3 regions of the Arthrobacter sp. M71 S08 genome follow, and region 3 is predicted to be linked to each of the others. Evidence: riboswitches for the same ligand, from Rfam matches in the RefSeq annotation. Region 3 holds a riboswitch; each other region holds the start of a gene.

Region 1 (10,529 bases), on a different contig from region 3:
GAAGTGGCTATCCGCGACTCAATGATCCGGCTGGGTCAGTTGATCAAGCTGGCCAACCTCGCCGAGGACGGCGTGGAGGCCAAGGAACTGATCGAGAACGGCCTGGTGAAGGTCAACGGAGAGATCGAGGATCGCCGCGGACGACAACTTCACCCGGGTGATGCAGTGACAGTGAACGGGGTTACCGTCACCATAGTGCAGGGGTAGCCTGCGCAACGCATGCCCTCAACAGATCGCCGGGCGGCAGGTAGGTATAGATCGGCGCACCCGCTACTTTGAGCGTTCGGCCTCGCACACTGCAACGAGGAAATCCGACGACGGCGTCCAGGCTCTCAGGTCCCAGGTAGCCAGGCGCAGCGATACGGTGAAACCAGCGCCGGCCGCGTCAGCGAAGAACTCGTCGAAGGTGTAGTCACGCCCTGCGCCGAACCCGACAATCAAGCGCCCGCCCCTCGCCAGATGGCGGTGCAAGCGCGTCAGAACCTCCCGCGACGTACCCGGGGCCAGAAAAGCGAGGACGTTCCCCGCGCAGACGATCACGTCGAAAGGTTCCGCGATGCCGCGCGCAGGCAAGTCCAGCTCGGTCAGATCTTCCACCAGCCAGACGGAATCCGGATGGGCCGCCCGGGCAGCTTCGACCAGCTCGGCGTCGGCATCAACCCCAACCACTGTATGGCCCCGTCGGGCAAGCTCACCGCCGACCCGGCCCTGCCCGCAACCGGCGTCGAGGATGCGGGTATTTCGGGCAGCCAGTGCGTCGATACAGCGTGCTTCCCCGTGCAGGTCTGCGCCCTGCGCGGTCAGCTGCTCAAAATGCCGGATATAGGCCGCTGAGCGGTTGGGATCCTGACGCTTTCCTGCCTCCCAGAGCGATTCTGTTCCCACGCTCGAGAGTCTAGCCCGCGATTGCGGGGCCGCAGTGCATCATCTGCGGACCCCGGGCACGACCATCTGCAGGAACTCCCGGACATGTTTCAGTTCCTGCGTATTGATGCTGTGATACATCCCCGCGTAGAGAACCTTGGTCAGCTTCGAGTGGCCGTTGAGCCAGCCATGGGTGAACTCGATCCTGTCAGCCGGGATAACCGGGTCTTCCTGGTCGCGGCCCCAGAAGAACGGCACAGGATTGGCAGCGAGCTCGCTGTCGCGGAAGAACCCGTTGCCTTCCGCCGGAACCACAAAGCCTGAAAGCCCGATGACGGCAGCGTAGTCGGTTGGGCGGGCACGCAACATTGAGCTGGCCACAGCCATACCCATTGAGAAGCCGAGGAGGGTCACGCTCGAGTGCGGCTCCTTGATGGAGTCCACCCAGTCGATGACGTCCTGGACCGCCGAGGTGACCTTGTCGACGGAATAGGCGACGTCCTGCATCAGCGGGAACCAGGTGAAACCCGGCCCCTGCGCTACGGGTGCGCGGAGGGAAGCCACCGTGAATTCGTCCGGCAGGAATTCGAGGATGCCCATCAGGTCTTCCTCGTTGGCCATGTGACCGTGCAGCAGCACGAGCAGGGGTGTTCCCTCACGCTCGTCCTCGGGCTTCGACCAGACAACCACGGGGGCATTCCCAGGCGCAGTCCCAGGTTCAGCGGCAATTCCGGAAGCAGACACAGCAGAGCCGTCGGGCGAAGAGAGATCCGTCATTGCTCCATAGTGGCATGCTTGCGGGGAGCAGGAAGTAATTACGGGCATGTAGGGGCACGCATCGGGAAGGATGACACAGTGAACGATCTCCCGTCAGAACTGAATGACCAACCCCACCCCTGGAACCGCTACGTCGCCCTGGGCGACTCCTTCACCGAGGGCATCGGTGACCCCAACCCCGACAGCCATGGCGGCTACCGCGGCTGGGCCGACCGGGTGGCGGAGGAACTCAGCCGTGGGCATGAGAGCTTCGCCTACGCCAACCTCGCCGTACGGGGCCGGCTCCTGCAGGAGATCCTCGATACCCAGGTTGGTCCCGCCGTCGAACTCAAACCGGACCTGGTGACCCTCTCTGCCGGAGGCAACGACCTGATCCGTCCCGGCGGCGATCCGGACCGTCTGGCCGCGAAGCTCGACGGCGCGGTGGAGGTGCTTGCCGCAACCGGCGCCACGGTGGTCCTCTTCACCGGGCCGGATGCGCGGGACACCGTCCTTGGCAGCATTCGGGCCAAGACCGCGATCTACAACGAGAACATCCGCATCGTCGCCGCCAGGCATGACGCCGTCATCGCCGACATGTGGGCCCTGCGTCAACTGGTGAACCCCCAGATGTGGGATGAGGACAGGCTGCACTTCTCACCGCTCGGGCATCACACCATCGCCTTCATGGTCCTGGACACGCTCGCGGTCAGCCATCAGCTGCAGCCGCTGGAACCGAAGCCTTTGCCGCCGAAGAGCTGGCGGGTTGCGCGGAGCGAAGACCTGGTGTGGGCACGGGAGTACTTCGTGCCGTGGGTACTTCGCAGGATCCGTCACCGTTCCTCCGGCGACGGCATTACGGCCAAGCGGCCGGAACCTGCACCCATCTTCGGCCCGGGCATGCCTCCGGGGTCGGGAACCTGACGGTTCGGAAACGAGACAGGTGCCGGGCCGCGGTGAGTCGCGGCTACAACGCGCCGTCGTCGTCGTAGAACGCGGCCTCCAGCGCCGGTTCAAGCTGAGCTATCTCGGTGAGGAAGGCATCGTGCCCGATTGGTGAGGCGATGGTGTGCACGGCCACATTGCCGGGCAGGGCGGATGCCAGCTCGTGGGATTGTGAGGGCCAGTACAGTCGGTCGGAGGCAACCGCCGCAACGAAGAACTTCGCCGTTGCGTCGGCCAGCGCAGTGCCGAGACCGCCCCGGTCGCGGGCGACGTCGTGGCTCATCAGCGCTTCGGTGAGGATCAGGTAGCTGTTGGCATCAAACCGTCCGACCAGCTTGTCCGCCTGATGGTCCAGGTAGCTCTCCACCTGGTAGCGCCCGCGCCCCGAGGGCAGAGGTGACCCGAAAGGCTCCTCGAGGCCCTGGGCAGCGCGTCCGAACCGGTGGTCGAACTCGGCCTCCGAGCGGTACGTGATGTGCGCGATCCGCCGAGCCAGGCCCAACCCCAGCTCCGGGCCCGCGGACCCGTAGTAGTCGCCGCCGGCAAACCGCGGATCCAGCCTGATGGCCTGTACCTGCGCCTGTGCAAAGGCGATCTGCTCGGCCGTGCTTGCCGCTCCGCAGGAGATGACGGCGCAGCGCTGAACGCGTTGCGGGTAGGTCACCGCCCATTCAAGGGCCCGCGCACCTCCCATGGAGCCGCCGAGCACCGAGTGCCATGAGTCAATACCCAGGAGGTCCGCGAGCAGAGCCTCGGCGCGGACGGAATCACGGATGGTGACGAAGGGAAACCTCGAGCCCCACGGTCTGCCGTCGGGGTCGAGCGAAGCGGGTCCGGTGGACCCGTAGCAGCCGCCCAGCATATTGATGGACACGACGAAGTACCGGTCGGTGTCGATGGTCCTGCCGGGACCAACCAGGCCGTCCCACCAGCCGTCTTCTGTTGAGTCTCCCCTGGCGACGTGCGAACTGCCCGTGAGCGCATGCTCAACGAGCACTGCGTTGGAGGCATCCGCATTGAGCGTCCCCCACGTCTCGTACGCCAGAACGACGTCGGGCAGGTGGCCGCCGGTTTCCAGTGTGAAAGGGCCGATGGAGAGCCGCTGCACGACGACGCCGTCAGCAGACTCCGCCTCGTAGTGCGGTTCCGCTGTGGTGATCCCTGTCAAACCTGCCGCCTTTGTGAATCGCGCTTGCTCCTGCACACTGCGTGCAGGGCCTGGTCGTCACCCGGGGCACCCCACCGCGAGAGGAGGGTTGCCGGACAGTAAGCCGGGGCTGGTGGCGGGAAGGAACCCACCGCACTGTCACTCGTGACCTCGTACAAGAAAACCCGACCGGGGCGGGAAAGGGCAAGTATTGTGACTCGCAGTGAAATGGTCCGACGTTGGTAGGGCGATGCCCGGCGGCAGAGCTTGAGTGGGGCCGCTCTCGTCTATGGGCAACGGGCAGCCCCACCCAAGGGGGACACCCAATGGGCGTCCCTGCCAGGAAACTCCGGCGGTCTCGGAACCGGGTTCCCTGTCCGCACAACTATCCGTGGCTGACCTTGGGGTTTACTTGGGCACCTAGCCTCGATAGCTGTGACTTAGGCAACCCTTAGTCGAGGCGTCCATCACAAAGTGCCAAAATGGGGCCATGCGCCTGGATCATGTGTCTTATGCCTGCGAACCCGACGGCCTGACGGCCACTGCGGACCGGATTTCCGACGCCCTGGGCGTCGAATTTGTGAAGGGTGGAGTACACCCGCGGTTCGGTACCCGAAACATGATTTGCCCTCTGGCCAATGGCCAGTACCTGGAAGTCGTCGAGGTTCTCGACCATCCTGCATCGGACAAGGCTCCTTTCGGCCAGGCCGTGCGGGCCCGGTCCGAAGCCGGCGGCGGCTGGATGGGCTGGTGCGTTGCCGTTGACGACCTCGCACCTTTCGAAGAGCGCCTCGGCCGCAGCGCCGTACCCGGCAACCGCAAGTTCCCTGACGGCCAGGAGCTGACCTGGCAGCAGATCGGCATCAAGGGCCTGATCGCAGACCCGCAGGTTCCCTATATGATCCGCTGGGATGACGGCACGGAGTCCCTCCACCCGTCGCAGGCCCGGCCGGCGTCGGTACGCCTCAGTGCGCTGACCATCGCAGGGTCCGCCGAGCGTGTCACGGAATGGCTCGGCACCCCCGCCAACCATCCGCTGGACGACGTCGACGTGGAGTGGATCGCTCCCAACGGCACCCCGGGCATCATGTCGGTCACGTTCGAGACCCCGAAGGGCTCCGTCAGGATCTAGTTGGAGCCTCCCCCGCTCCGGGCTAGTTCCCGAGGCCGATCGCCGGGCCGAACAGCGCGAAACCGACAAAGCCCGCAATGTCGAGGAGCGCATGAGCCACCACCAGCGGCATGACCCGTCTGGTTCGGGTGTAGGCGTACCCGAAGATCAGGCCCATGATCACGTTGCCGATGAACGGCCCGATCCCTTGATACAGGTGGTAGCTCCCGCGCAGGAGCGCTGAGGTCACAATGATCGCGGTGACGGACCACCCCAGGTCCCTGAGCCGCTCGAACAGATAGCCCACCACGATCACTTCTTCCAGCACGGCATGGCGGATCGCCGAGAGCACGAGCACCGGCAGCGTCCACCAATAGGTGTCCAGCGCCGTCGGAATGATCGCCGTGGTCAGACCGAGCGCCCGCCCGGCGGCGTAGACCCCGAGGGTCCCAACGCCGATCACCGCTGCCAGCCCCACTCCCAGACCGAAATCGACCTTGGGCTTGCTGAACGTGAAGCCGATCCGGCGGAACGCCGATTTCCCGGGCTCGGTGAGCAGGAAGAGCACAAGCACCACGGGAACCAGCGCGAAGAAGATCCCCAGCAGCTGGTACGTGAGATCGAAGTACTGCCGTTCGTCGAGGGTCGGGTTGAGCCGCGTGGTCTGCGCGGACAGCGGCGCGCGGGTCAGCTTGTCAATCAGCTCAACCACCGCATAGACCCCCGCCTGCCCGAGGGACAGACCCAGGACAATCAAAATCTCGGCTTTGATCCTCTTACGGCCCGCGGTAGGCAACAACGACGACGGCTGGCTCGTTTCGGCTGTTGGCATGCCTTCATGGTGCCGTACGGTCCCCCGCCAGCCAAAGCCCTGAGCCCTTATGCTGCCCGGAAGCGAAAAACACGAGCCCCCTGCTCGCGCGTGAGTCAACGCACGCGCTCTCCGGCACGCCACACCGCGTGGGTCAACTGCATTCCGGGGCGGTACGCGAGGTGAGTTGCGGAGGGAGCATCCAGTAACTGCAGGTCCGCGCGGTGGCCTACTGCAAGCGAGCCCACCGCGGGCGAGCCGCCGCGGGCAAGTGAGCCGGCATCGTGCGGGGTTTGTTCCCGGTGGAGGGCGAGCGCACCTCCATAGGTGGCTGCGCGAACAGCCTCATGGATGGTGAGGCCCATCTGCAGCACGGCGGTAGCCACACAGAAGGCCATGGACGTGGTGTAGGACGTACCGGGGTTGCAGTTCGAGGCGAGCGCGATCGGGACCCCGGCATCCAGTAGCCGGCGGGCCGGCGCGAGCGGCTGCCGCGTGGACAGGTCGCAGGCGGGAAGGCACGTGGCCACGGTACCGCGGGCGCCGGAACCGTCCTTCCAATCCGACCACGAACCGGCGAGCGCATCGATGTCCGACGACGTCAGGTAGTTCACGTGGTCGACGCTGGCCGCCTGCTCGTCCACCGCGAGCTGCACGCCCTCCCCCGGTCCCAGCTGGTTGCCATGTACCCGCAGGCCAAGGCCGGCCTCCTTGCAGGCGCGGAGCACTTCCCTGCTTTGCTCGGGGGTGAAGGCACCGGTTTCGCAGAAGACATCGGCCCACTGTACGTATGGGCGGACGGCGCGCAGCATCGGCCCGGTGACGGTCCGCACGTAGTCATCCGCGGACCATCCCTGAGGGACGAGATGCGCCCCGAGGAAGGTGACCTCGTCGGCCGTTGCAGCCGCAATCCGCGCGCTGCGTGCTTCCTCCTCCACGTCGAGTCCATAGCCGGTCTTGGTTTCCAGGTAGGTGGTGCCTGAGGACGCTGCCTCGTCGGCGCGCCGGGCTACAAGAACGCCGAGCTCGTCATCTGATGCCAGACGGGTAGCCTCCACCGTGACGGAGATGCCGCCGGCGGCGTACGACTTCCCGGCCATCCGTGCTTCGAATTCGGCGGTGCGGTCACCTGCGAACACCAGGTGGGTGTGGCTGTCCACCCAGCCGGGCAGGCAGGCGCGGCCGCCGGCGTCGTAGTGCTCATCAGCGGCCGGCGCGTTCCGGGACGGGCCGATCCAGGTGATCCGCTCTCCCTCCAGGACGACGGCGGCATCCGTCAGCACGCGGTGTTCGGCGTCCTGCGTCATGAGTTCGCTGATGTTGGTGATCAGCGTTGAAGCGTCACCCGCGGTTTCCGTCATGCCTGCACCTTCCGTGCCGTTGCTGCCTCATCGAGCCGGACGACGGCGTCGACCAGCAAACGGGCCGGATCCCCCAGCCTTACGTGGTGCCCCTTGCGGGCGAGTAGTTTTCCACCGACGACGACGGCGGTAACATCCTGCGCAGTGGCCGTCAGTGGGAGCTGCGCCGGGTGGGAGCCGGCTGTGCGTGATGTTGCGGGGTCGACGGCCACCAGGTCGCAGACCTGGCCCGGGTTCAGCCCGGCCGCCGGGCGCCCCTGTGCCCTGGATCCACTGGTCGAGGCCGCCCGCACCAGGTCGGCGGGTGAAAATCGTCCGCGCTGTCCGCTGGCCAACCGCTCGCCGTGTTCCAGTGCCCGCATTTCAAGCCAGGGGTCGACGACGGCGTGCTGGTCGGTGCCCAACGCCACCACCGCGCCTGCGTCCTGCAATTCGCGTGCCGGGCCGATGCCGTCGGCGAGGTCCGCTTCCGTGGTGGGACACATGGCCACGGTTACCCCTGCTTCCCCGAGGAGGCCGATGTCCTCCGGGGTCAGATGCGTGGCGTGAACCGCCGTCAGCCGGTCCGAGAGCAGTTGGTGCCGAGCCAGCAGGCCGGTAGGAGTGGTGCCGCCGGCGGCGAGGCAGTCGCGGTTTTCGGCGGGCTGCTCGGAAAGGTGGATGTGCAGCGGCACGTCCTGGGGAAGGTTCTGTGCGATGTGCCCGAGTGCACGTTCATCGACCGCTCGCACGGAGTGCAGGGCAGCTCCGACGGATACCTGGGAGGCATCGAAGCTCCCGGTGATCGCTTCGCGGAGGGAGTGCCATCGGGAGAGCCACGCCTCGGCACTGCCGTCGGTGAACCGGACCTGTTCGGGGAGGACCGGTGCGCCGAAGCCGGAGGAAAGGTAGCAGGTGTCCAGCAGGGTCAGCCGGATGCCGGCTTTGACCGCCCCGCGGGCCAGCGCGAACTCCATGGCGTGTGCACCGTTGCCGTGCGCGTTTGGGCTGTCCGACCGGTCATACGGCGTGCCGTCCGGCCGGTGGTGCAGGTAGTGGAACTCGGCGACGCTGGTCCAGCCGGCCGCCACCATCTCGGTGTAGACGGCGGTGGCCAATTCTTCGTACAGCTCCGGGGTAAGGGTGCCTGCCGCCTGGTACATTGCCTCGCGCCAGGTCCAGAACGTTCCGGTACCGGAGTGGGTCCGTCCGCGGAGAACCCGGTGGAACGCATGGGAGTGGGCGTTGGCCGCTGCCGGGAAGACGACGCCGTCGAGGCGCAGGTCCCCGGGTGCGCATTCACTCCCGGGAGTCACCCGGCGGACGATGCCGTCGTCGTCGATCTCGGCTCGGACACCGGCCGCAATGTCTCCCGGCTCCAGCCAGGCCTGCTCGCACCACACGGTTTTCACAGCAGCCGCTCCAGAACGTCGGCGAGGGCGACTGCACCGGAGTCGGCGTCGTCGGATTCGACGTGTTCCTCCGGCGAATGGCTGATGCCGGTGGGGTTGCGCACGTACAGCATGGCCGAGGGCACGTGCGCGGCGAGGATGCCGGCGTCGTGCCCGGCGCCGGTAGGCAGGCCGGGAGCGCCGGGGATCGCGAGCTGCAGTTGACGCTGGAGTTCGCCGTCAAAGGTGACGGTTCCGCTCACCGACTCCCGGGTCAGTGCCGCCCTGCACCCTTCGAACGCCGCAGCTTTCTGGGCCTGGCCGTGAATGGTTTCCACGAGCGCGGCGGTGGTGGCGTCGTCCGGGTGCCGGACGTCTATCCAGAGGTCCACCCGGGAGGCGATCACGTTGGTGCCGCCGGGGATCGGCTGCATCCGGCCCACTGTGGCGCGTGCCTCGGGGGTAGCCGCGGCGGTCTTCCGGATCGCGAGGATGATCTGAGCCGCCGCCACCATGGGGTCGGCTCGGTCCTCCATGAGGGTGGTGCCGGCGTGGTTGCCCTGCCCCGTGATCGTCAGCTTCCACCGCCCGTGGCCGATGATCGACGTGCCGACGGCTATGGGGAAGTCGAGGTCGATCAGTCCGCGGCCCTGCTCGACGTGAAGCTCCACGAAGTCACCGATCCGGCGAAGCGCCTCCTCGTCCCTGCCGAGGTGCGCAGGGTCCAGCCCGTTGGCGCGAGCGGCTTCGGCGAACGTGACGCCGTCGGGATCCCTGAGGTTCCGTGCGGTGTCCGCGTCGATGCTTCCGGTCAGCAGCCGCGAGCCCAGACAGGCCACACCGAAACGTGAACCTTCCTCTTCGGGGAACACTGCGACGGCGAGCGCCCGTTGAGGCTGGACACCCCGCTCTTTCAGGAGGTCGACGGCGGCGAGAGCGGAAGCGACACCGAGCGGCCCGTCGAAGGCGCCGCCGCCGGGGACGGAATCCAGGTGGCTGCCGGTGACGAGCGCGCCGTCGCGGGTGGAACTGTTGTGCGTACCGGGAATGTCCCACCACGCCCAGAGGACGCCATTGCGGTCGGTCTCGAGGTCGAGGCCGCGGCGGGCCGCCTCCTGCTGGAACCAGGACCTCAGGTCGAGCTCCGCGGTAGAGAAGACAGGGCGGGAATAGCCGCCGCGGACGGCATCACGTCCGACGTCCTCGATCGATCCAAGCAGGCTGCTTACGCTCTCCAAAAGGTTTTTCCCTTCCCGTGTTCGGACGTTACTCGTGGGGTCCCCTGTTACCCCTATCAAGATTGGGCGAGCAGGCCTAGACTCGCCACACACTGCTATCGACGATCAATGGAGGAGCTCATCGTGAGCGGACGTGTTGTACATTTTGAGATCCCTTTCGACGATGGTGATCGCGCCCGGACGTTCTACAGCGAAACGTTCGGCTGGACCACGTCGCAGATGCCCGAGTTCGACTACACTGCCGCGGTCTCCGGACCGACCACCGAGCAGGGAATGCCCGAAGTGCCCGGCTTTATCAACGGTGGCATGTTCAAGCGTGACGGTGGTCCGTTGTCCGGCCCTATCATCACGATCGAGGTCGAGAGCATTACAGACACCCTGAGGAAGATCGAGTCGCTTGGCGGCTCCGCTGTCGGAGAGAAGCTGGCCGTGGGAGGTATGGGGTTCGCAGCGTACTTCCGCGATCCCGAGGGCAACGTTATGGGACTCTGGCAGAACGCCTAGCCCCCGGCCCGCGGGTCCGGTGTCAGCTCTCCATGGGGATGCGGACGCCACGCTCACGGGCCACCTCCTGCGCGCGCTCGTAGCCTGCGTCGACGTGGCGAATCACGCCGGTTCCCGGATCGTTGGTCAGGAGCCGCTCAAGCTTCTCTGCGGCGAGCGCCGTTCCGTCTGCAACTGAGACCTGCCCGGCGTGGATGGAGCGCCCGATGCCGACGCCGCCGCCATGGTGGATCGACACCCAGGTGGCGCCGGAGGCGGTATTGAGCAGGGCGTTCAGCAGCGGCCAGTCGGCGATGGCGTCGGAACCGTCGGCCATGGATTCGGTCTCACGGTACGGCGATGCGACGGAACCCGAGTCGAGGTGGTCCCGGCCGATCACGATGGGCGCGGAAACCTTGCCCTCGGCGACGAGCCGGTTGAAG
Region 2 (10,529 bases), on a different contig from region 3:
CGCCGGTGATCGATTCCACCGAGGCTACATCGACCACGTAGGTGTGAACCGCCGTCGCGCTGGACGCAAGACCCGCTGCGACGTTTTGAAGGGCGGATCCGTCAATATCCCACAGCACGACGGCGGCAGCACCTTCAGCGACGGCTCGCTCGGCATACAGCTTGCCCATCCCCATTCCGGCGCCGGTGATCAGTATGGTGCGTCCGCGAACCGTGAATACCACGATGGGCCCCTCTCAAAAGATGACCGGGGAAAGATTCCCACTGTGATGTGCATCGGGTGGTCGTCGCACCGACTGTAGTCGTTCGGTGGAGGAAGTGCGCGTGGACCAGCCGCTGGCGTCGTGAACCGTGGTTGTGCGACACCGAGCGGAGGATCAAACCGTGCCGCAGCCTGATCCCTTCCAGACAACCAGGTTTGCTCAGGCGGCTTGTCGACGGGCCTTGCTTACCCATATCGCGTGGTCGACCGCCCAAGGAGTTGTATCGAGCTGGGCTGCTACATTGGCCAGCAGCACACGCGCCTCAGACACCCCGACGTTCCGGCCCATCTTCTGCGTCAACCATCCGAGGACGTGACGGTCCGGCTTCACTTGCTGGTCATCACCGGCTGTCATCCAGACGTAGCTGGTGCGGATCCCCGATCCATGCCCGGGCACTACGGCTAAAGCCTTTTCGACCCTTTTAGTTCGGTCCAGGTCCGCCAGCAATTCGCTGACATCGTCTAGGGTCTCGACGCCGTGCTCGACGAGGATCTGGGAAATCCTTCGGGCAGCTTCCGCCTTCAGGACCCCACCTCGCGATGATGTCCGGTTCCTGTTGCGCACGACGTCCGCGGCAAACTCTTGATCGGTCTTTCGATTGAAGGACTTGAGGAAGTCACTAAGTCGTTGCTCATCCTCCCGTGGCGTCCCGCTTACCAGGTCATCTCCGCGAAGCAGCACCTTATGGAGCTCAGCCCACTCGGCATATCGCCGGACGAGAGGCGCAACTACGGAATCGTAACGGGCGTTGATGGAGAACGTGGCGTCGAGGGTACAGAGTGAGAGGTGTGCCCATCGTGCACCGCGCGGTTGAGGTTTCAGGTCCGCGACCGCACCGGCTAGATTGTTCAGTTGTGCTGAGACTGTTGTCATTTTGTTCCCCATCAGTTGCGGTTGGTGGAACGTCGAATTGGCACGTCCTTCTCATGCACGTAAACGTCAGTTGGCTGAAGGCTCCAGATAGGTTTTCACGGAAGCACGGAGCGCTTCCGTGTGCTCATAAATCTCGTCCAGAGAGCTGATTGGCACTCGAGTCTCCGCCTTGTTCTCGTCGAACAGACCGAGGTACTTCTGCGAGCGGTTGAAGTGCAGGCGCGCAATTGGCTTGCGATTGTTGTCGTCGAGCAAGACGGCGCAATACGACTTGGCATCACGCTGAACAACACGGGCCGGCTTAACATCGCCACAGACGATTGCACGGACGATGTGGAAGCCCTCCATCTCTTCCAAGGTTGTCTCGATGCCGGTCTCCACCAGGTCTTCTTCTACAGAAAGCTCGCTAGTAACCGTTGCCGCGATCTCTGCGTCGTTGGCCATCGGGAAGTTCGGAGCACCCAGCGCAGTTTTGAGACGATCGTTGACCTGCTCGTTCAGGAACTGCTTGGTGGCTTTGGTGACGAGGCCGGTGAACTGATCACGCACCTTCTGAGTGAATGGACCGTCGTAGACCTTGGACGTCAGGAATATGATCCAGTCGTCGTTCGGCTCCTTGAACTCTGTGGCGATGGCTCTCTTGATGGCACCGATGTACTTCAGTTCGCCCGCGGCGCTGATGATGGAATCAAGATCGAACTCGTCCTTTGAAAGCTTCATCAGCTCGGGGATGAGGGTCTCATCGACGTCGTTCAGGTCGAGCACCAGGAAGGGCTTGGCATCCATCCTGTTCGGCGCGTCGAGGTCTGTGAAGAACTGATACACCTCGCCGTTGGTGAGGATGGCGATGCGGGCGTTCGTCACGGCAAAATACCGGAAGAGCTGCGACGCATGCTCTATTCGCAGGGGTTCTTTGGACTTCTTGCACTCAATAAGAATCTGTACTGTGCCGCCATGCATGATGGCGTAGTCGATCTTCTCGCCCTTTTTTACGCCGACGTCGGCAACGAACTCAGGCACAACCTCAAGCGGATTGAACACGTCATATCCGAGAATCGTCGAGATGAACGGCATAACAAAAGCGTTCTTAGTCGCTTCTTCTGTTTCGATTTGACCCTTCTGGTGGCGCACCTTTGCGGCAAGCGCGGTCAATCGTTCTGCGAACTCCATTGTTTCCCCCTAGAAGTAGTTGCTCCTCACAGTAGCTAAGAGCCACTTCGCTTGTGACCGGGAACACGGTTCGGCTGGGCCCTGTTACCGGAGAGTTACCCCGCCCCGACCATTCCCCGTAGCGTGTCCGCATTCCGCACGGCGTTTCCGCCGCCGTCGTTATTGAAGTACACATAGACGTCCCGGCCGGCCCCGTGCCACTCCAGAATCCGGTTCGCCCACCAGCGCAGATCCTCGTCCGAGTACGAGCCCGCATACAGGTACCCGTGGTCCGGCCCGTGCAGCCGCGCGTACACGAACGGCGCCGTTGCCCTCAGGACGCACGGCAGTCCGGCTCCACTCATCACGCAATACGCAGCCCCGTGCCGCTCGAGCAGCGCGTAGACGGCGTCGTCGTCCCAGCTCGGGTGACGGAACTCGACTGCCACACGGATCCACCACGGCACGCGGGACAGGAAGTAGTCCAGGCGGGCGTCGTCCCGCGCCATAGCCGGTGGGAGCTGAACGAGCAGCACGGCGCGGCGGTCGCCGAGCTCATGCCAGCAGCGGGCGATCCGCTCGATCCAGACCTCCGGCGCGTACAGCTTCTTTCCGTGCGTCAGCCCACGTGGCGCTTTGACTGACAGAGCGAATCGGTGGGGAAGACGACGTCGCCAACCGGCGAACGTTGTGTCGCGCGGCCATCGGTAGAAACTGGCGTTCAGCTCGACCGTGTCGAACCGCGCCTTGTAGTGGTCCAGCCGCTTCACCGACGGCGTACCGTGCGGGTAGCAGACGCCGTTCCAATGGTCATAACTCCACCCGGAGGTGCCAATGCGGATCTCACTCACCTCAGACACACTACCGACGTCTCCGCGCAGGCGTTTAGGCTTTTGAACGCTCGATGCAGGGCACTATTGCACCTTTTCAACGTAGCCTTGAATCAACGTAGCGGGCCGGCCGATACGCACGAAAGGGAAACCTCGTTATCCCTGCTCTTTCCAAACACAATGCCCTTAGCGGGCAACAATCGGGAGATCACCATGCGCAAAAACGTCTTGATGGCTGCGGCGGCCACCGCATTTTCAGCTTCACTGGTCCTGGCGGCACCGGCCTCCGCAGCTGTCACCTTCGATCCGGCCACCGGCACTGGTTTCGTCGGTAAGGGGGATGTACAGACTGCCTTTGTCTGGAACAACCAGCAGTTACAAAAGAACGCTTCCGGTGTCACCTTCTCCTATGAGTCGGAGGACACGTACGACGGCGTATGTGAGTGGGTTACAGGCGAGGGCAAGAAGGGCGAGAAAACCCACACCGTCTCCCACAAGGTGAGCACGGGCGTTGCAAGCTCCGTCGCCTATGATCTCCGGGTGAAGAACCAAATCACCGGCTTCAATCTCACCGGCTTGGGCAGTTCAACTTCCTCGGGCTCCGTTCCAGAGGTTGGCGGACCCTGCATGGGCAACGAAGGCCATGGTGGAACGTGGTCATCGGTCGTTCAGACAGGTTCCTCCGGCGGCCTCTACATCGGCTATCAAGGGGCTTCCGTACTGCTTCCTTAGCAGAGCGCGGTTTGGAGGGTGCGTGATCTTCGATGACGGATCGCGCACCCTTTGCTTACTGCTCGCTCAATATACGGAAGGCGCTCTGCCGGTCCTTCACCCGGAGCTTCCGCAGGACCGTTGACACATGCACCCGCACCGTCGTCGGAGAAACAAAGAGCTTCTTGGCGACGTCCTCGGTGCACAGTCCAGTGGCAAGAAGCTCCATGACCTCCCACTCGCGCGGGCTCAGTCTCGCCACGGCCGCCGGCTTCCAGCTCAAAGCCCTTCGGGCGGGTGCTTTGAACTCCTGCAGGATGCGGGTCACGAGTGCAGGGGACATCGCCGCTTCGCCGGAGAGGACCCCGCGTAGGACATCGGTCAGAGTCGCCGGGTCCGTGGTCTTGAGCAGATATCCGGACGCTCCTGCCCGCAAGGAATCGAAGAGATCCTCATCGTCCGCTGACTGGCTCAGCATGACGACCGCGGTTTCCGGCAGCGTCCTGCTGATCTGCTGGGCGGCCGAGATCCCGTTGCCGGGCATGTGGATGTCAAGCAAGGCCACGTCGGGGCGGTGCTCCAGTGCCAGCTCAACCGCCTCCCCGGCAGTGGCACCCTCCCCGCAAACCTGCCAGCCGCCCGTTTGGAGCGCCTCGCGGACCTTAGCCCGGATCCTGGCATGGTCATCGGCCATCACTACCCGTAAACGCTGCTGCTCTACCATGTCACCGTAACCACACTTCCTTCTCCCCGCCGGGACGTGATGTCAACGAACCCAGGCAGGGTTCGAGCCCTTTCCCGCATGCTGATCAACCCGTAGCCGGCATTGGCGCCCGTCGCACCGTCAACATCGAAACCCACGCCGTCGTCTTCAACAACCAGTTGCCGCCGGTCACGGTCCCTGCCCAACCGCAGGCTTACCTGCTCAGCGTGGCCGTGGCGCACTGCGTTTGCCACTGCCTCGCGGGTGATCCGCAGTAAGGTGTGCTGCTCCTCCGAATTTGCGTCGATGGAATCATCGACCTCGATGTCCAAATGCACGCGGTACCTTTGCGCCAGCTCTCGCGTTGTCCGGCGCAAAACGAAATCCAGCGACTCGTCCCCGCCATGGCCGAGGGCGTGGACGGCGGCACGGGCTTCGTCCAGAGCTCGATCGCAGGTAGCGAGGATCCGGGTCCGCGCCGGCGAATCGGACGGCAGGGAGTAACCTTCCATCCGGAGCAGAGCGAGCTCCTGGATGACACCATCATGCAGTTCGCGGGAGAGCCGCCTCCGGTCCTCCAGCATGGCAACCCGGGAAGACGCGTCCCAATATTGTTTGATCTCCCGGCTGGCGCCGATCAGCAACAAGACGTAGAAGCCGGTCCGCAGCAGGTCGCCGGTATAGAACCAATCCGTGTATAGCGAGGGAAACAGCGCGTAGTTGACGCGGGCGCACGCTGCAACGGCGCAAGCCGGGCCAAGCCAGTGCAGCAAGGGGTCGTCGCGGTTAGCCGCACGCCTCGTGAAGGCGACGGATGCCAGGAAAAAGCACAGAGCCGCCGCGGCTTGGGCTGCCAGAAACAGAAAGTGGACGGCAAACAGCGAAGGCTGCGTCGTTGCGTCCATGGAGCGGTCCAAGGCAGCGGGCAGGTGGCCCCTTACCGCCCACAGGGCCGCAGACCCCAAAATGACAAGACCTATTGGAATCGTCACCGTCCGCAGCCCCGAACGTGACGGTGACTCCCGGTTCGGGCTTACCAGGGCCGCGGTCGCGATGAGCGCTGCACCGATAGACCGGAGCGCAAGCGGAAGCCACACATCGAGGCTCCCCTCGCGGTCCCCTGTCAAGGAGGCCGTCAGCCACGACATGCCCGTTCCGGCGGCAGCCAGAAGCACGAGGCCTTGGGCGAGGAGCAAGTCCTGAAGCCTTCTCCGCCGCTTGAACCGGCCGGCAAGCAGGTATGCCACCAGCAAAGCCACGCACGCGTCCACAGAGTCCAGCACTAAGTGCACGGCAGGACTGCGGTAGCCAAACAGCACGTGGGGACTCCACACCACAAGGCCGGTAACGACGATCCCAACGGCCCACCCAGCCAGCGTCAGGCGAAGGGCGCGTCCCGGGCTTTCCCCACCAAGGCGTTCGTCACTCGACATCGGTCCCCCCACTCGGTCCGGGTGCATTGAGCCTCTCGGACTAGCCTCGATACCAGCTTCAGCGGTAGCGTCCGCCCACCATTCGTATCCTCCGCAGGTTGAAGGAACCTTGGGACCAACAGCACCCAACCGGGCATCCTCACGGATTGCCGCTGGTTGCCCGAGGGTCACCGGAAGATGTTGTATCCGCCCCAGCCTGAGCCGACGATGGTGCGCGTGCCCCACGCACCCCTGCTATAGGGGTAGTGGGCGAGCCTTCCGTCAGTCAGTCGGCTGATGACTCCCTGGCTTCCGCTGGTGAATGCCGCCACCGTGGTGATGCTGTCGACAGCGTTCCACCCGGTGCCTACCACGCGCCTGGGCTCGGTGAAGAAGGTGCCGGATCCCGTGGAGCGGTACAGCAGCAGATTGCCGTCGCTGCGCCTGGCGAGAAGGTCCTGCCTTCCGTCCTGGTCGAAGTCCACCATGGTGAGGTAGAGGCCGCCCCAGCTGGTTCCGATCTTGGTGCGCGGACTCAAGCCCTTTCCCGCGCCGTTGCCGTAGTACCAGAGAGTCCCTGCAGCGTCGTAGGCAACGATGCCCGGATACCGGTCGGCCGTGCGCCAGCTGCCGATTGTCAAGTGGTAGCTGCTCCATCCTGAACCGATGGCCTGGGCGGGCGCGAACCCTCCACCATGCTTCCCGGAGTAGAAACTCAGCCGGCCGTCCTTCCATTGCGCGATGATGTCGAAGACGCCGTCGCTGTTCCAGTCGGTCACGTACCCCTTCGACAGCCCGGACCAACCGGAACCGATCTTCTGCCGGGGCTGGAAGCCGCCCTGGCCTGTAGCCGGGTAATTCCACAGCACGCCGTCCGGCCCGGCCGCCACTATATCTGCGGCGCTGCCGATGCTCGGACGGAATGGAGCGGAAGCCGGTTGCTGCGAACCGATCTTGATCGTCGAGGCGACACTGGGCACGCCGTTGCCGTCCACGGCAAAGAGCAGGTAATTGCCCGGCACCAGCACGCCGGGATCCACCGGCAACGTTAGCGACGCTGTGTTGCCCGAAACCGCTGTCGCGGTCAGCGGAACCCGCCGTTGATCGGTGTTCACGGAGTGGGTCACCGTACCCATCCGCATCAGTGAGAACTCGGTGGTCGGCGCTCCAGTGGTCACCGCAATCGTGCTGCCGGGCGCGGCCGACGTCGGTGCGGATAAAATTTCCGGCCGGGTGCGCGGGCTGCCGTCTGCGTTCAGCAGGTAGGGCGGCGTGAAGATCTGTCCGTCCAAATTGTTTGTTGTGCAGTTGCCGCACAGTCCACCACCGCCGACAAAGACACGGCCATCCGGGAGCAGCAGGGCAACGCTGTGATAGGCGCGGGGGGTGGCCATCGAGGCGAGCGTGGTCCACAGTCCGGTCGCCGGGTTCCAGATTTCCGGAGCCCTCGGAGCAGGCCCGGCCTCACCACCGACCACCAACACTTGGCCATCGGGCAACGCGACTCCATTCGCGAACGTCCGGTTGACGGCCATGTTTGAGGTCCGGGCCGCGGTGACTCCGTTATTGATGTCGATCGTGTCCGCCCGCGCGGTGGCATTTATACCCGAGTAGGCAGGTGCTCCGCCCACGGTGAGAATCTTCCCGATGTCGTACATCACGGCGTTACCATTCATGGCGTCGGGGCTATCGGAGCGCAGACCCGCCGGGGTGATGCTGCCATTGCCTGTGGTGGAGATCCAGTTCATTTGGCGACTCGGCCCGGCGTGGAACACACGGCCGCCGGGGGCGGCAAACAACCAGGCATGATTGTCGGAACGGTATTCGCCCGCGGGATCAGCGGTCAGGATGCTGCCGGACAACACATTTGGCAGCCTTCGCCAGCCCCCGACGGCGGACCACACCTCGCCGTGCTTGTTGCCGACGCCGCCGGACCATGACCCGCCGATGGTAAACACCTCGCCGGTGGACGTGGTCACGTTGGACTGGTAACCGCGGGCGATCTGCATGGCTGGCCCCGCGGTCCAGCTGTTCGCCTCAGGGTTGTACAGCGAGGTCTTCGTGCTGTTACTGCCCCCGCTGACCATGATCCGCCCGTCCGGCAGCATCGACGTCCCGGGGCAGAACATGTCGTGACCGGTGTTGGACACCTGGGTCTGGCTCACCTCGCCGGTGGTGAGGTTCAGGATGGACGTCTGGGTATATCCCCTGGCCCCGCTGAACGTGGTGGGGGAGTAGGCGGACCAGGTCAGCAGTTTGTTGCCAGGCAGCAGCGCCGCCGCAGCCGGGACAAGCGGGAATTTGATCGTCGGGCCCCAGGATCCCTGCGACTCACTTGTCACAGCCTGAACCGTCAGGTTCGCGGTGGGTTCCTCGGACTCCGGGGCCGCATCCGAGACGACAGCCGGAGCCACCGGACCGTGCTCGTGTACTCCGGTCGCGCTCGAAGGCTCGGCCGAAGCCGTAGCCGACGCCCCGTATCCCGCGACCAGCAGGGAGACCATCACAACCGCAGATACAAGTCGAGACATCGGTGCGCCTCCGTCCGGATTCATCCCGCGCTTAGCAAAAGCTAACGCGGGCGCCATGGAGGAATCTTGGGACCGCTCACCTGGCTTCGCTCTCGACGGATACATCTTCGTCATCTTGGCGCCCACTACAGCTCGCCTGCCTACACTGTGCGTAGGTCATGAGCGCCAGCATTAAGCCCCGGCTTGCTGGCCGGCAACCCTCCATCCGCGGCGGGGTGCCCCGGGTGAGGACCTGGCTGTCCGGCGAAGGGCCGGATGGCAAGCGCGGCCCGTGGTGCTCCCAGCATGCCGGGCCAATAGTAGAGGAGCCTTGAATGTCCAACGGATGGTCCTTCGAAACACGCCAGATCCACGCCGGGCAGGAGCCTGACGCCACCACAGGTGCCCGGGCACTGCCCATCTACCAGACCACGTCCTTTGTATTCCCCAGCGCCGAAAGCGCCGCTAATCGCTTCGCGCTGGCCGAGCTGGCGCCCATCTACACGCGCATCGGCAATCCCACCCAGGACGCGGTGGAGCAGCGGATCGCGAGCCTGGAGGGCGGTTTGGCTGCCCTCCTGCTCAGCTCCGGGCAGGCGGCGGAAACCTTCGCGGTCCTGAATGTTGCCGAGGCTGGCGACCACATTGTCGCCAGCCCAAGCCTGTACGGCGGCACCTACAACCTGTTTGCCCACACGCTGAAGAAGTTCGGCATCTCCGTCACCTTCGTAGCGGACCCCGACAATCTCGACCAGTGGCGCGACGCCGTCCAGCCCAACACCAAGCTGTTCTTCGCCGAAGTTGTGTCGAATCCCCGTCAGGACGTCCTCGACATCGAGGGCGTTTCCCGCACTGCCCATGAGGCAGGAGTGCCGCTGATCGTGGACAACACACTGTCGACGCCGTACCTGATCCGCCCGCTCGAGTGGGGCGCGGACATCGTGGTCCACTCCGCGACCAAATACCTTGGCGGCCACGGCACAGCGATCGCCGGGGTAATCGTGGACTCCGGCAAGTTCGATTTCGGCAAGGACCCGGAGCGCTTCCCCGGCTTCAACACGCCGGACCCCACCTACAACGGGTTGGTCTACAGCCGTGACCTTGGGGAAGGCGGCGCCCTGGGTGCCAACCTGTCCTACATCATCAAGGCACGCGTTCAACTCCTGCGCGACCTGGGCTCAGCGGTGTCGCCCTTCAACGCCTTCCTGATCTCCCAGGGACTGGAGACGTTGAGCTTGCGGATGGAACGCCACGTCGCCAACGCGGGGGAAGTTGCCCGCTGGCTGGAGGCACGGGACGACGTCGAATCCGTCGCCTACGCCGGGCTTCCGTCAAGCCCGTGGTACGAGCGCGGTCGTCACTACGGACCCAAGGGGACCGGTGCCATTGTTTCCTTCAACCTGGCCGGCGGAGCCGAGGCCGGCAAGCGGTTTGTAGACGCGCTCGAGCTGCATTCACACGTCGCGAACATCGGAGACGTCCGGTCCCTGGTCATCCACCCGGCATCCACCACGCACAGCCAGCTCTCCCCGGAACAGCAGGTTGTCGCTGGTGTCGCGCCTGGTTTGGTCCGGCTCTCGGTGGGACTTGAGCATATTGACGACATTCTGGCGGATCTCGAGACCGGCTTCCGTGCGGCGAAGGGTGCAGCCAGCGCCGAGTAGTGAAAATTAGCGGCCGGTCAGGAGTCTTAGTCCCTGACCGGCCGCGGATTCGGCGCCTGTTACCGCGCTAAGCTGAAAGGCCTGCCACCACCGCGGACTGCTCGTTGTGCGTAAGGTAGCTGCGCTGAATGCTGATCTGGTCAGCGACATACTTGGCGTCATGCCACACGCCCCAGATGAAGCTCGATCCGCGGCGTGACTGCCAGGGTAGCCCAAGGAAGTAGATGCCGGGCTCAGTGGAAACCCCGCGCTGCTGCCGCGGACGGTCCTTCTCGTCGAATGCATCGACCTCCAGCCAGCTGTAGTCAACGGCGAAGCCCGTTGCCCAGATGATTGTGGTGACGCCGGCATCTGCAAGATCCAGTTCGAGGAGGGGATTGGATACGCTCTCCGGATCCGGTCGCAACTCGCGTGC
Region 3 (10,529 bases):
GTGAGAGCAGTCCGTCACTGTCGGGGGCGCCGTGGTCTGCGAAGTGCCGCAGAATGCCGCTTGCAGCCCGGCGCAGGAGACCAGGTTCGACGGAGGTGCAGCCGGCGAGCGCGCCGCCCCAGAACGGCCCTGCCGCAGCGAAACGGTAGATCAGGCTCCTGCCCTGGATGAGCGGGGAGCCGTCTGCACCGACCAGGCGGACGGCGTCGAGCAGGAAGCGGTCGAGGTGCGCGGTGTCGCGGTCGCGGCGGGCGGCACCCGGGCCGCCGTCGTCGTGGCCGGCCATCCGGTGCCACAGCGCCGGGTACAGATGGAGCGCCCAACCGGCGTAGTGGTCATAGGCGCGCTGGCTGCCGTCGCTGTACCAGCCGGCGTCGCGCACGAAGGTGTCGTGGAGCGCGAGGTCCTCGTCAATGTTGTCCTGGCTGTAGTCCGCACCGACGGACTTCAGGAACTGCTGGACGACGATGCGAAACCAAACCCAGTTAATGCGCGGGTACTCGGCGTCGGTGGTCAGGGAGAACCAGTCGACGAGCTGTTCCTGGACGGTGCCGTCCAGACGGTCCCACAGCCAGGGGCGCGTCATGTCGAGCACGAGGGCCAGGGCCGCAGCCTCGACCTTTGCCTGGCCGTGCTCGTCGGGGCGTACCCAGCGCTCGGCCGAGGTGGGATCGGAGCCGTGACGCAGGCCTTCCGCATACCACTCGGCGAGGCCGAGCGGATCGTCGCCGCGCTCGCCTGTGAGGCGGAAGCCGGCGGTGAGGAACGTGCGCGCGAAGCCTTCGAGTCCGTCGATGGCACGGCCGTAGCCGCCTTCGCGTCCGGGCGGTGTGATGCGGGCGTGGCTGGGACTGGCCCACTTGCGAACGCCGAGCAGCATCGAATCGGCCTGTGCCGCGTGGTGCTCGCGGGTCCAGCCCGTATAGGGCGAGAGTTCCCGGTCCAGGGCCGGAAGTGTCAGCTTGTTCATGCGCTCAGCCCCAGGTCTTCGAGCAGGACGCGGGCTAACAGATCCTCGCCGGAAAGGTAGCGCTCCAACTCATCCAGCGCAGCGTCGGACATGCGCCGGGTTTCTGTCCCGAGGGATCCGGCGATGTGCGGCGTGATCACAACGTTGGGCAGTTCATAGAGCACGGAGTCCGCCGGGAGCGGTTCCGGCTCCGTCACGTCGAGCACCGCCTGGATGCGTCCGTAACGGCAGGCTTCTTCAAGTGCCTTGGTGTCGACCAGCGAACCACGGGCCGTGTTGATGAGGGTGGCGTGGTCCTTCATGGCGGCGAGCTGATCCGCACCGATCATGTGGCGGGTCTGCGGCAGCTCCGGCGCGTGGATGGTGACGACGTCGGCAACCGGGAGCATTTCCTCGAGGGTCACCAGCCGTCCGCCCGCTTTGGCTACTTCCTGTGGGTCGGCGTACGGGTCAACCACCAGGCACACCGCGTCCTGCAGCTGCATCATCAGTTTGACCACACGCCGGCCGACGCGGGAGAAACCGATGACACCGATCGTCCGGCCGATGTTGCCCAGGTCGCCGTGGTTTAGAACGTAGGACCAGTCCTCCCGGAATGACCGGGCGTCATTGGCGAGGAACTGTGCTTTTTTACCCGCGAGCAGGATGGTCGCGAAGGTGAACTCCGCAACCGGCACCGCATTCACGTCGGCACAGTTGGTGATCAGGATGTTCCGGGCCCACAGTTCATCGCTCACAAAGTCGCGGATGGTCCCGGCACAGTGGAAGATGGCCCTCAGGTTCGGCATCGTTGCGAGGCGGTTCGCATCGAGATGGGGAACGCCCCAGCTGGTGACGAGTATTTCGACGTCTGCCAGCCGCTCCTTCACGTGGATGGAATCGAGCGAGTCGGTCCAGACCGGCTCACCCAGTGCCACCATTTCCCCCAACCGCTCCAGCCGCGAGGCGTCGAACTGGTCGGCGAAGGTTTTACGATCCATCACCACCAGTGCCTCCGGTTTGTTCACCATGGAGCGGTCCTTTCGTGTGTCTGATGCCCGAGCGGTGTGCCTTGCATCACTTCTGGAACCAGTACATACTCAGAGTCGACGTGAAGCAATCACGTTTCTCATTACCGATCTGAATCGAACATGAACGATCAATCCAAGCTGACTCAAGAGCACCCACTGAGCGCTGCCTGGGGGAATGCAGCCGCCGAACCCTGCCTACGGGTGACTCTCGCTGACGCTCGGCAACGGGTGAAAAAGCAGTGGTCAGGCAAGCACGTGCTTCTCCCGCGCGAGCTGCAGGATCGCGCGGACGCTGAACACGGAACGGCTTGGCCCCAACCGCTGGTATCGCACTACGCCCGGTTTTTTCGGGACGGTAACCGGACGGAATACGAGGGTCTCGTCGGTGCGCGCCAGCACCGGCTCACCCGTGCGGTCCTTATGGCATGGCAGCACGCCGACCGACTCGACTGGCTCGACGAAGTGGTCGACGGCGCCTACCTCCTGTGTGAGCAGAGTTCCTGGAGCTGGGCCGCGCACGACGACGCCTTCAGCCGCAAGCGTCACGTTCTGCCTGACCGGGATGAGCCGTACTTGGATCTAGGAGCCGGCGAGGTGGTGGCGCAGCTCGCCTGGATTGATTTGCTGTTGGGGGACCGGTTGGACGGGCGAACCCCGGGTTTGCGCCGGCGGATTCGATCGGAAGCCACCACGCGGGTGTTCCTTCCGTTCCTCGAGCGGCTCGACTGGCATTGGCTCGGGTTGCATGGCGACGTCCACAACTGGAATCCATGGATCCACTTCAACGTGCTCACCGCGGCGCTGCTGCTCGAAGACAATCCACACCGGCGAGCGCGGCTGACCGCGCGGGTCATCGAGGGCCTGGACCGCTTCCTGGCCTCACTCCCCTCCGACGGTGCGATCGATGAGGGTTTCGCCTACTGGTGGAACGGCGCCGGGCGGGCACTCGAGGCCCTCGAACTTCTCGAAGCCGCAACCGACGGCGAACTCAGCGGTGACCTCCCGATCACCAGGGAACTGATCGCCTTCCCCCACCGCATGCACCTGGGCGGACGCTTCTTCCTGAATGTCGCCGACGGCCCCGGGCGGGCATCAGACGCCCTCCCCTGGGAGTTGCTCCGCCGGTGGGCTAATCGCCTGAACGACGACGACGCCGGTCGCCACGCGCGGGCAATGGTTGCCGAACAGCCGGTGACGGACGGTGGACTCCTCCGGGCCATGCACGCTGTAACGTCCGAGCGCAACGGCACCGGCGAGCCGTCGCTGATTCCCTTCACGTATCTTGCCTCCGTTCAGATCATGGTCGCGCGGGAGCACCCCGGTACAGGCAACGGTGTGACGCTGACCGCAAAGGGCGGGCACAACGGCGAGCACCACAACCACCTTGATGTGGGTTCTGTGGTCGTGGCTGTGGACGGTGTCCCGCTGCTGGTCGATGCCGGCCAGCCAACCTACACAGCTCAGACCTTCAGCCCGGACCGTTACTCGATCCGCGCGATGCAAAGCGGGTGGCATTCTGTCCCCGCCCCGTGGGGGCTGAGTCAGGGCGTGGGCGGGGAGTTCGCAGCCGTCGTCGTGCAGGAACCGTCTGCCGACAACCCCGCGATGGTGATGCAGCTCGAAGAGGCGTACGGGTTGCCCGCAGGCTCCCGTTGGCGACGGACTGCGTCGTTGCGGCGCGGCGGAGGCGGGAGGGCACTCGTCAGCGACGAATGGGCGCTGCCGGAGCCGCCGGAGAACGCGGATGACCGCGTCGACATCTCTTATCTGGTCGCCGGGATCCTCTCACAGGTGGGTGAGGGAGTAGCGACGATATCGCCCGAGGGGATTCCCGGCGTCATAGGTGGACGGAAGGCACAGCTCGGCTGGGATGCCGGCATTGCCGACGTCGGAACCGAGCACTGGGAGCTGGATGACCCGCTCCTTGCGGCGGTGTGGGGCGAACGGTTGATCCGGCTGACCTTCCGCATGAGTGCAGAACACCGCAGGAACGGCAGTTTTACCCTGGAAGTGAAGGTGCATGATGAGTAACGACGAAGCCCGGCAGGCAGGCCGGTCGATGTTTTCCCTCCAGCGGAGGGAACGGCTGATGGACGAGTTGCGGGCGCACGGCGCCATCACGGTCCGGGTGCTCGCGGCAGAGTTGGGCGTGAGTGAACTGACGATCCGGCGGGACGTAAACGCGCTAGCGGAACAGGGGCTGGTCTCCCGGGTACACGGCGGGGCGGTGCTGCCCAGCCCGCTGGAACGCGATGCCTCGGAGCAGCTCACCGGCAACCGGCATACCTTTGGCATGGTGGTCCCGTCGCTGGACTACTACTGGCCGCAGGTGATCAGCGGTGCGCGCTCGGAAGCCGAAGCGCAGAAGGTACGACTGGTGGTGCGCGGGTCCTCCTACGACGCGGAGGACAACCGCCGTCAGGTCCAGGCGCTCCTTGCGATGGACGGGATCGGCGGCATTATTGTTGCGCCGAATACGTCGGAAGAAGCGGGACACGATCTCCTGCGCTGGCTAAATTCCTTACCGGTGCCCGTTGTCCTTGCTGAGCGCCGCTCCCCCACCGCCATCCCGGCGCACCGGCTGGAATGGGTTGCCACCGATCACGCGTTCGGGGCCGGGATGGCGGTCCGGCACCTCTGGCAGGAAGGACACCGGAAGGTCGGATGCTTCACAGATTCGGGGAGTCCCACAAGCCGTCATGTAGTCCGCGGCTGGCGGCAAGCTCTGACTGCGCTCGGCATTTCTGAGAACGCCACCTACGCTGACTGCGCCGAGCACGCCCAAAGCGGCCACCAGACCGATCAGTTCGACGAGATCCTTGCCAGATGCCGGGATACGGGCACAACCGCGCTGCTCGTGCACTCGGACATTCAGGCGGTAGCCCTCGTGCAGCACTGCAGAGACAGGGGCGTCGCGGTACCCGGTGATCTGGCCGTTGTGGCGTACGACGACGAGGTCGCCTACCTTGCCGAGCCTGCCATCTCCGCGGTGCGGCCGCCGAAGCACTACGTCGGCAGGGTGGCGGTGCAGATGCTCGCCGCCCGGATCGCCGAGGGCCGGCGGCGGCCCGTCCACCGGCTGGAGCTGAACCCGGACCTGATCGTGAGGGACTCCTCGCTCGGAACCCCTCACCCGTCACCTACGGAAATGAGCTCCCCATGACAACGGCACTGCTCCTGAGCGGCACCGGCCGGTACTCGGACCCCTGGCACCCCTTCGCCGAGACATCCGCTGCCGTTGCCGCCCTGCTCGAGGGTCACGGCCTCACCGTGGAAACCGCCGACGACGTCGACGACGCCCTCGGGACTCTGCAGGACTCCGCCGCCTGGCCGGACCTGCTGGTGGTGAACGTCGGCCTCCCGCGCGACGACGGCACCTCCCCCGGAACGGATGCCGCCTCCGCGGGGCTGGACGCGTGGGTGGCAGGCGGACGACCGCTGCTGGCCCTGCACTCCAGCTCCACCAGTTTTCTGGATTCGGAGTCCTGGGAAAAGGCACTCGGGGGCCGCTGGGTGCGGGGCGTTTCCATGCACCCGGAGTACGGCCCGGCGCACATTGCGCTTGAGGGCTCCTTCCCGGTGGGCGTCCCTGACTTCACGGTCGACGACGAACGCTACAGCTGGCTGCGCACGTCACCGGACGTCGTCGTCCATGCCCGCCACGAACATGAGGGTCATTTGCATCCATTGATTTGGTCGCTGGAGCGACCGCTGGAGCGACCGCTGGAGCGGACGGCGGAACGGGGTGCGGGAACCGCTACAGCGCGGAGCTTCTACGACGCTCTCGGCCACGACGCGGCGTCGTACGCGTCACCGGAACACCGCGAGTTGCTGGAGCGAGCGGTGGACTGGCTGCTCGAGTGACCGCAGCCTGGACCTGCTTTGTTACGACACATATTGCATCGGGCCGTCATAAAAGCGTTTAGTGGAAGTCCACCATCCCGAGCGGCCGAGAGACCTGGATCGTTGACGCCGCAGCAACCCTTACCTGCATGCAGGAGAACGGGTGCTACTGCCAGGAGCGATGGAGTTATACATGAGCACCGTTCTCAGCGCGCAGCAGCAGGCACAGACTAAGGCCGCCAACAACGCCTCAAACAAGCTGGCCCTTCCCCTGACCTTCTCCTCCCTCACGCGGTCCTTCGGCGGCGGAACCAGCGAGCATGTGGTCCTCCGCGACATCAACCTCGATGTCCGGGCCGGTGAAGTGCTTGCCATTGTGGGCGCCAGCGGCTGCGGGAAGTCCACCCTCCTGCGCGCGGCAGCGGGCCTCGACGCACCGACGTCCGGCGCCGTCCTCATCGACGGAACCGCGGTCAACGGCATCGATGACCGCTGCGCCGTCGCCTTCCAGGAACCGCGTCTCCTCCCCTGGTTGTCGCTGCGGGCCAACGTCGCGATTGGCCTGCCCAGGGGGACCAGCTCAGCCACCGGCAAGGCGAAGGTCACCGAACTGCTGGGCCTCGTGGAGCTCGCCGACTTCGCCGAGCACCGGCCCCGTGAAGTGTCCGGCGGCATGGCCCAGCGGGCATCCCTGGCCCGGGCGCTCGCCCGGAACCCGGGCGTACTGCTCCTCGACGAGCCGTTCGGCGCCCTCGACGCCCTCACCCGGCTGAAGATGCAGGACCTTCTCCTGGATATCCACGCCGCCCAGCCCACTACGGTGCTGCTGGTCACGCACGACGTCGACGAGGCCCTCCAGCTCGCAGACCGCATCATCGTGCTCGGCAAGTCCACCGACCCGGCACGCCCCGGCGCCTCCGTCACCGAGGTACTCACCGTCCCGGGCGACCGCCCGCGGGACCGCAATGCCGCCGACCTCGGCCGAATGCGCAGCTCCCTGCTCACCACACTCGGCGTCAAAGGCCACTAGACACACACAGCTTGTTCCGTCGTCGTGCCCGTCCGCACGGCGACTGCTACCCCACGCAAAGGAAACCATGAACCGCACCCGCTCGCCCTTCACCCGCCGCGCCGTCCTGTCCGTAGCGCTCGCCGCCACCGGCACGCTCGCCCTGACCGGCTGCCTCGCCGGCGAGAACGCCTCGTCCACCGAAGAGGGTTCCACGGCCACCGAACTCAACATTGACTTCGCCACCTACAACCCGCTCAGCCTGGTCATCAAGGACCAGGGCTGGCTGGAAGCGGAGCTTGAGGACGAGGGCGTGACCGTCAATTGGGTACAGTCCGCCGGTTCCAACAAGGCCAATGAAGCCCTCCGCGCCGGAGCGGTCGATGTCGGATCCACCGCCGGGTCCGCAGCTCTCCTCGCGCGGTCCAATGGATCACCGATCAAGACGATCGACATCTACTCCCAGCCCGAGTGGTCGGCAATGGTCACCGTTGAGGGCACCGGTATCGAGACCCTTGAGGACCTCCGCGGCAAGTCGATCGCGGCGACCAAGGGCACTGACCCATACTTCTTCCTGATCCAGTCGCTTGAGTCCGCGGGCATCGACCCCTCCGATGTGACCGTGCAGAACCTGCAGCACGCCGACGGCTGGGCAGCACTGAACAACGGTTCGGTTGACGCCTGGGCCGGTCTGGACCCCATCATGGCTTCGGCTGAGCAGGAGGGCGCCGAGCTCTTCTTCCGCAACATCGACTTCAACACCTACGGCTTCCTCAACGCCAACGAGGAATTCCTCACCGAGAGCCCCGAGCTTGCCCAGACCGTGGTGAACGCCTACGAGAAGGCCCGCCAGTGGGCCAAGGACAACCCGGAAGAAACCGCGCAGATCCTCGCGGACGTTGCCGGCATTGACGTGGAAATCGCCAACGCCGTCATCATCGAGCGCACCAACCTGGACGTCGACCCCGCACCGGGCGAGGCACAGCGGAAGGTTCTCGAGACGGTCGGCCCGGTATTCGTGGAAACCGGCGATGTCTCCTCGCAGGAGAAGATCGACGAAGCCCTCGACACCCTCTTCGACGATTCCTTCGTCACCAACGCCGATCCGGACGCCATCAAGGCTTCATGATGACCCAGATTGGTGACCTGAATGGCGCTAATATCGGGGCCAGCGCCTACCCCACCAGCGCGGAAGGCCTGGAGGCCACCGGCCGCGCCGTGACAACAGCGGACGACGACGGCGGCTCACCTCTCGAGCCTGCGGAGACCTCCGGAGGGCTGCTGAGCCGGCGACCGGTCCGTCTCCTGCTGGGACTGGTGGTTCCCGCCATCATCCTCGTCGCCTGGCAGTTGAACTCGGTGGTGGGCGTCTTCAGCGCCGTGCAGCTGCCGCCGCCCTCCGCGGTGCTGACCGCCGCCGTCGAACTCATTGAGCGCGGCGAACTATGGATCCACATCGCCATCTCCACGCAGCGTGTGCTCATCGGCTTCGCACTGGGTGCCACGCTCGGCCTGGCGCTGGGCGCCCTGCTCGGGTTGTCCCGGCTGGCCGATGCGCTGCTCGCACCGACCATCGGGGCGCTGCGGGCGGTTCCGTCGCTCGCCTGGGTCCCGCTGCTCATTCTGTGGATGAAAATCGGCGAGGACTCGAAGGTGACGCTGATCCTCATCGGCGCGTTCTTCCCGGTCTTCACCACGCTGTTCCTGGCGTTGCGCCACGTTGACCGGAACCTCGTCGAAGCAGCACGGGCATTCGGGTTGAAGGGGATCAGGTTGTTGACCACGGTGCAGCTGCCCGCCGTCGTGCCCGCTGTGTTCTCTGGGCTGCGGTTGGCGCTGGCGCAGGCCTGGCTGTTTCTGGTGGCTGCGGAGCTCATTGCGTCGTCGCTGGGACTCGGGTTCCTGTTGACCGATTCGACCAACAACGGCCGCACCGACCGGATCTTCCTGGCGATCATCCTGCTCGCGGTCATTGGCAAGACGACTGACGCGCTTCTTGGCATCGCCGAAAGGTGGGCGGTTCGACGGTGGACATAGGCGCGGTGGACGTGAGCGCCTCTGAAGCCAGAGTTGATCCGGTTCTGACCACGGAGGAGGAGCGGATCGCGTTCTGGGAGGAACAGGCGCGCAGGCTGCACTGGTCCTCCCCCTGGCATACGGCGCACACGTTCGAGCCGGCACGCCCGAACCGGGACGGCGAGCTCTCGGTTCCCCGCATCGAATGGTTCTCCGGCGGCACGCTCAACGCTGCCTACAACTGCGCGGACCGGCACGTCGAGGCCGGACTGGGCGACAAGCCCGCCCTGTTCTTCGAGGGCGAGCCGGGAGACCGCCGCACGGTGACCTACGCCCAGCTCCAGGAGGAGGTCAGCCGGGCCGCGAATGCCCTGACCGCCCTGGGCATCGGCAAGGGTGACCGGGTGGTCATCTATCTCCCCGTGCTGGTGGAGACCGTCGTCGTGACCCTGGCCTGTGCGCGTATCGGCGCGGTGCACTCGCTCGTTTTCGGCGGGTTCTCCGCGGAGGCGCTGCGCTTCCGGGTTGAGGACACCGGCGCCAAGCTCCTGGTGACCACCGATGGGCAGTACCGGCGCGGCACTGCGGTGCCGGTCAAGGACACCGTTGATGAGGCAGTCGATGCCGTCCATAAGAACTCGATTGAACACGTCCTGGTGATCCGGCGGACCGGCAGCGACATCGCCTGGCAGGAGGGCCGCGATGTGTGGTGGCACGACGCCGTCGCTGCCGCCTCCCCCGTCCACGAGGCTCAGGCCTTCGACGCCGAAACGCCGCTGTTCATCATGTACACCTCCGGCACCACTGGGAAACCGAAAGGGCTGGTGCACACAACCGGCGGCTACCTGACGCAGGCGTCGTGGAGTTACGAGTACCTCTTCAGCGACCCCGACCCTGCGAAGCGGGCCGACGACGTCCACTGGTGCACCGCCGACCTCGCCTGGGTCACGGCCCATACCTACGAGATCTACGGCCCGCTTTCCAACGGTGCTACCCAGGTGATCTTCGAGGGCACGCCGAACACCCCGCATCCCGGTCGGCACTTCGAGATCATCGAGCGGTACGGCGTCACCAGCTACTACACCGCGCCCACGCTCATCCGCTCCCTGATGGGCTGGTTCCCCGACGGCGTCCCCGACTCCTACGACCGTTCCTCCATCAAGGTCCTCGGCACGGTCGGTGAAGCGACCAACCCGGAGGCATGGCGCTGGTTCCGCGAGAACGTCGGCTCCGGCGCCGCACCCATGGTCGACACGTGGTGGCAGTCGGAAACCGGCGCAACCGTCCTCAGCCCACGCCCCACGGATGCCTCCTTCAAGCCCGGCTGTGCCTCGCGCGCGCTTCCGGGAGTGAGCACCCGCATCGTGAACGACGACGGCGCCCCGGTTGCGCCCGGTGAACAGGGCGTGATTGTGGTTGACCGTCATGCTCCGGCCATGGCCCGCACCGTGTGGGGCAACCCGCAGCGATACCTCGATTCCTACTGGCGGAAGTTCGCGGACAAGGGCTGGTTCCTTGCCGGCGACGGCGCGAGGTACGACGAAGACGGCGACACCTGGATCCTCGGACGCGTGGACGACGTCATCAACATCTCCGGCCACCGGCTCTCCACGATCGAGATCGAGTCCGCGCTCGTCTCGCATCCGCGGGTGGTCGAGGCCGGAGTCTGCCCCGTGGCTCA

Evidence for each region. Region 3 has a riboswitch for S-adenosylmethionine ahead of AC5RTB_RS13455 (ABC transporter ATP-binding protein). Riboswitches for the same ligand answer to the same signal wherever they lie in the genome.
Region 1: it holds a riboswitch for S-adenosylmethionine, as region 3 does, so the genes downstream of both, metX (homoserine O-acetyltransferase MetX) here and AC5RTB_RS13455 (ABC transporter ATP-binding protein) in region 3, are expected to answer to the same signal.
Region 2: it holds a riboswitch for S-adenosylmethionine, as region 3 does, so the genes downstream of both, AC5RTB_RS04120 (bifunctional o-acetylhomoserine/o-acetylserine sulfhydrylase) here and AC5RTB_RS13455 (ABC transporter ATP-binding protein) in region 3, are expected to answer to the same signal.

What each region holds. Positions count from the first base shown of each region.
Region 1 is NZ_JBNHEY010000001.1:672,331-682,859, reverse strand. It holds gene AC5RTB_RS03150 (RNA-binding S4 domain-containing protein) at 1-207, shown strand, start outside; gene AC5RTB_RS03145 (class I SAM-dependent methyltransferase) at 271-885, opposite strand; gene AC5RTB_RS03140 (alpha/beta hydrolase) at 925-1,641, opposite strand; gene AC5RTB_RS03135 (SGNH/GDSL hydrolase family protein) at 1,720-2,544, shown strand; gene metX (homoserine O-acetyltransferase MetX) at 2,588-3,733, opposite strand; SAM riboswitch class IV at 3,749-3,883, opposite strand; gene AC5RTB_RS03125 (VOC family protein) at 4,203-4,844, shown strand; gene AC5RTB_RS03120 (CPBP family intramembrane glutamic endopeptidase) at 4,867-5,655, opposite strand; gene hutI (imidazolonepropionase) at 5,751-6,995, opposite strand; gene AC5RTB_RS03110 (formimidoylglutamate deiminase) at 6,992-8,386, opposite strand; gene AC5RTB_RS03105 (allantoate amidohydrolase) at 8,383-9,603, opposite strand; gene AC5RTB_RS03100 (VOC family protein) at 9,727-10,107, shown strand; gene hutU (urocanate hydratase) at 10,130-10,529, opposite strand, start outside.
Region 2 is NZ_JBNHEY010000002.1:41,396-51,924, forward strand. It holds gene AC5RTB_RS04080 (SDR family NAD(P)-dependent oxidoreductase) at 1-223, opposite strand, end outside; gene AC5RTB_RS04085 (DUF8548 family protein) at 422-1,135, opposite strand; gene AC5RTB_RS04090 (type I restriction endonuclease) at 1,202-2,305, opposite strand; gene AC5RTB_RS04095 (DUF72 domain-containing protein) at 2,401-3,135, opposite strand; gene AC5RTB_RS04100 (hypothetical protein) at 3,223-3,846, shown strand; gene AC5RTB_RS04105 (response regulator) at 3,902-4,549, opposite strand; gene AC5RTB_RS04110 (sensor histidine kinase) at 4,543-5,961, opposite strand; gene AC5RTB_RS04115 (galactose oxidase-like domain-containing protein) at 6,129-8,471, opposite strand; SAM riboswitch class IV at 8,626-8,742, shown strand; gene AC5RTB_RS04120 (bifunctional o-acetylhomoserine/o-acetylserine sulfhydrylase) at 8,786-10,114, shown strand; gene AC5RTB_RS04125 (flavin-containing monooxygenase) at 10,182-10,529, opposite strand, start outside.
Region 3 is NZ_JBNHEY010000007.1:2,283-12,811, reverse strand. It holds gene AC5RTB_RS13480 (DUF2264 domain-containing protein) at 1-970, opposite strand, end outside; gene AC5RTB_RS13475 (hydroxyacid dehydrogenase) at 967-1,980, opposite strand; gene AC5RTB_RS13470 (heparinase) at 2,101-4,011, shown strand; gene AC5RTB_RS13465 (LacI family DNA-binding transcriptional regulator) at 4,004-5,143, shown strand; gene AC5RTB_RS13460 (ThuA domain-containing protein) at 5,140-5,844, shown strand; SAM riboswitch class I at 5,914-6,011, shown strand; gene AC5RTB_RS13455 (ABC transporter ATP-binding protein) at 6,017-6,853, shown strand; gene AC5RTB_RS13450 (aliphatic sulfonate ABC transporter substrate-binding protein) at 6,921-7,961, shown strand; gene AC5RTB_RS13445 (ABC transporter permease) at 7,961-8,869, shown strand; gene acs (acetate--CoA ligase) at 8,881-10,529, shown strand, end outside.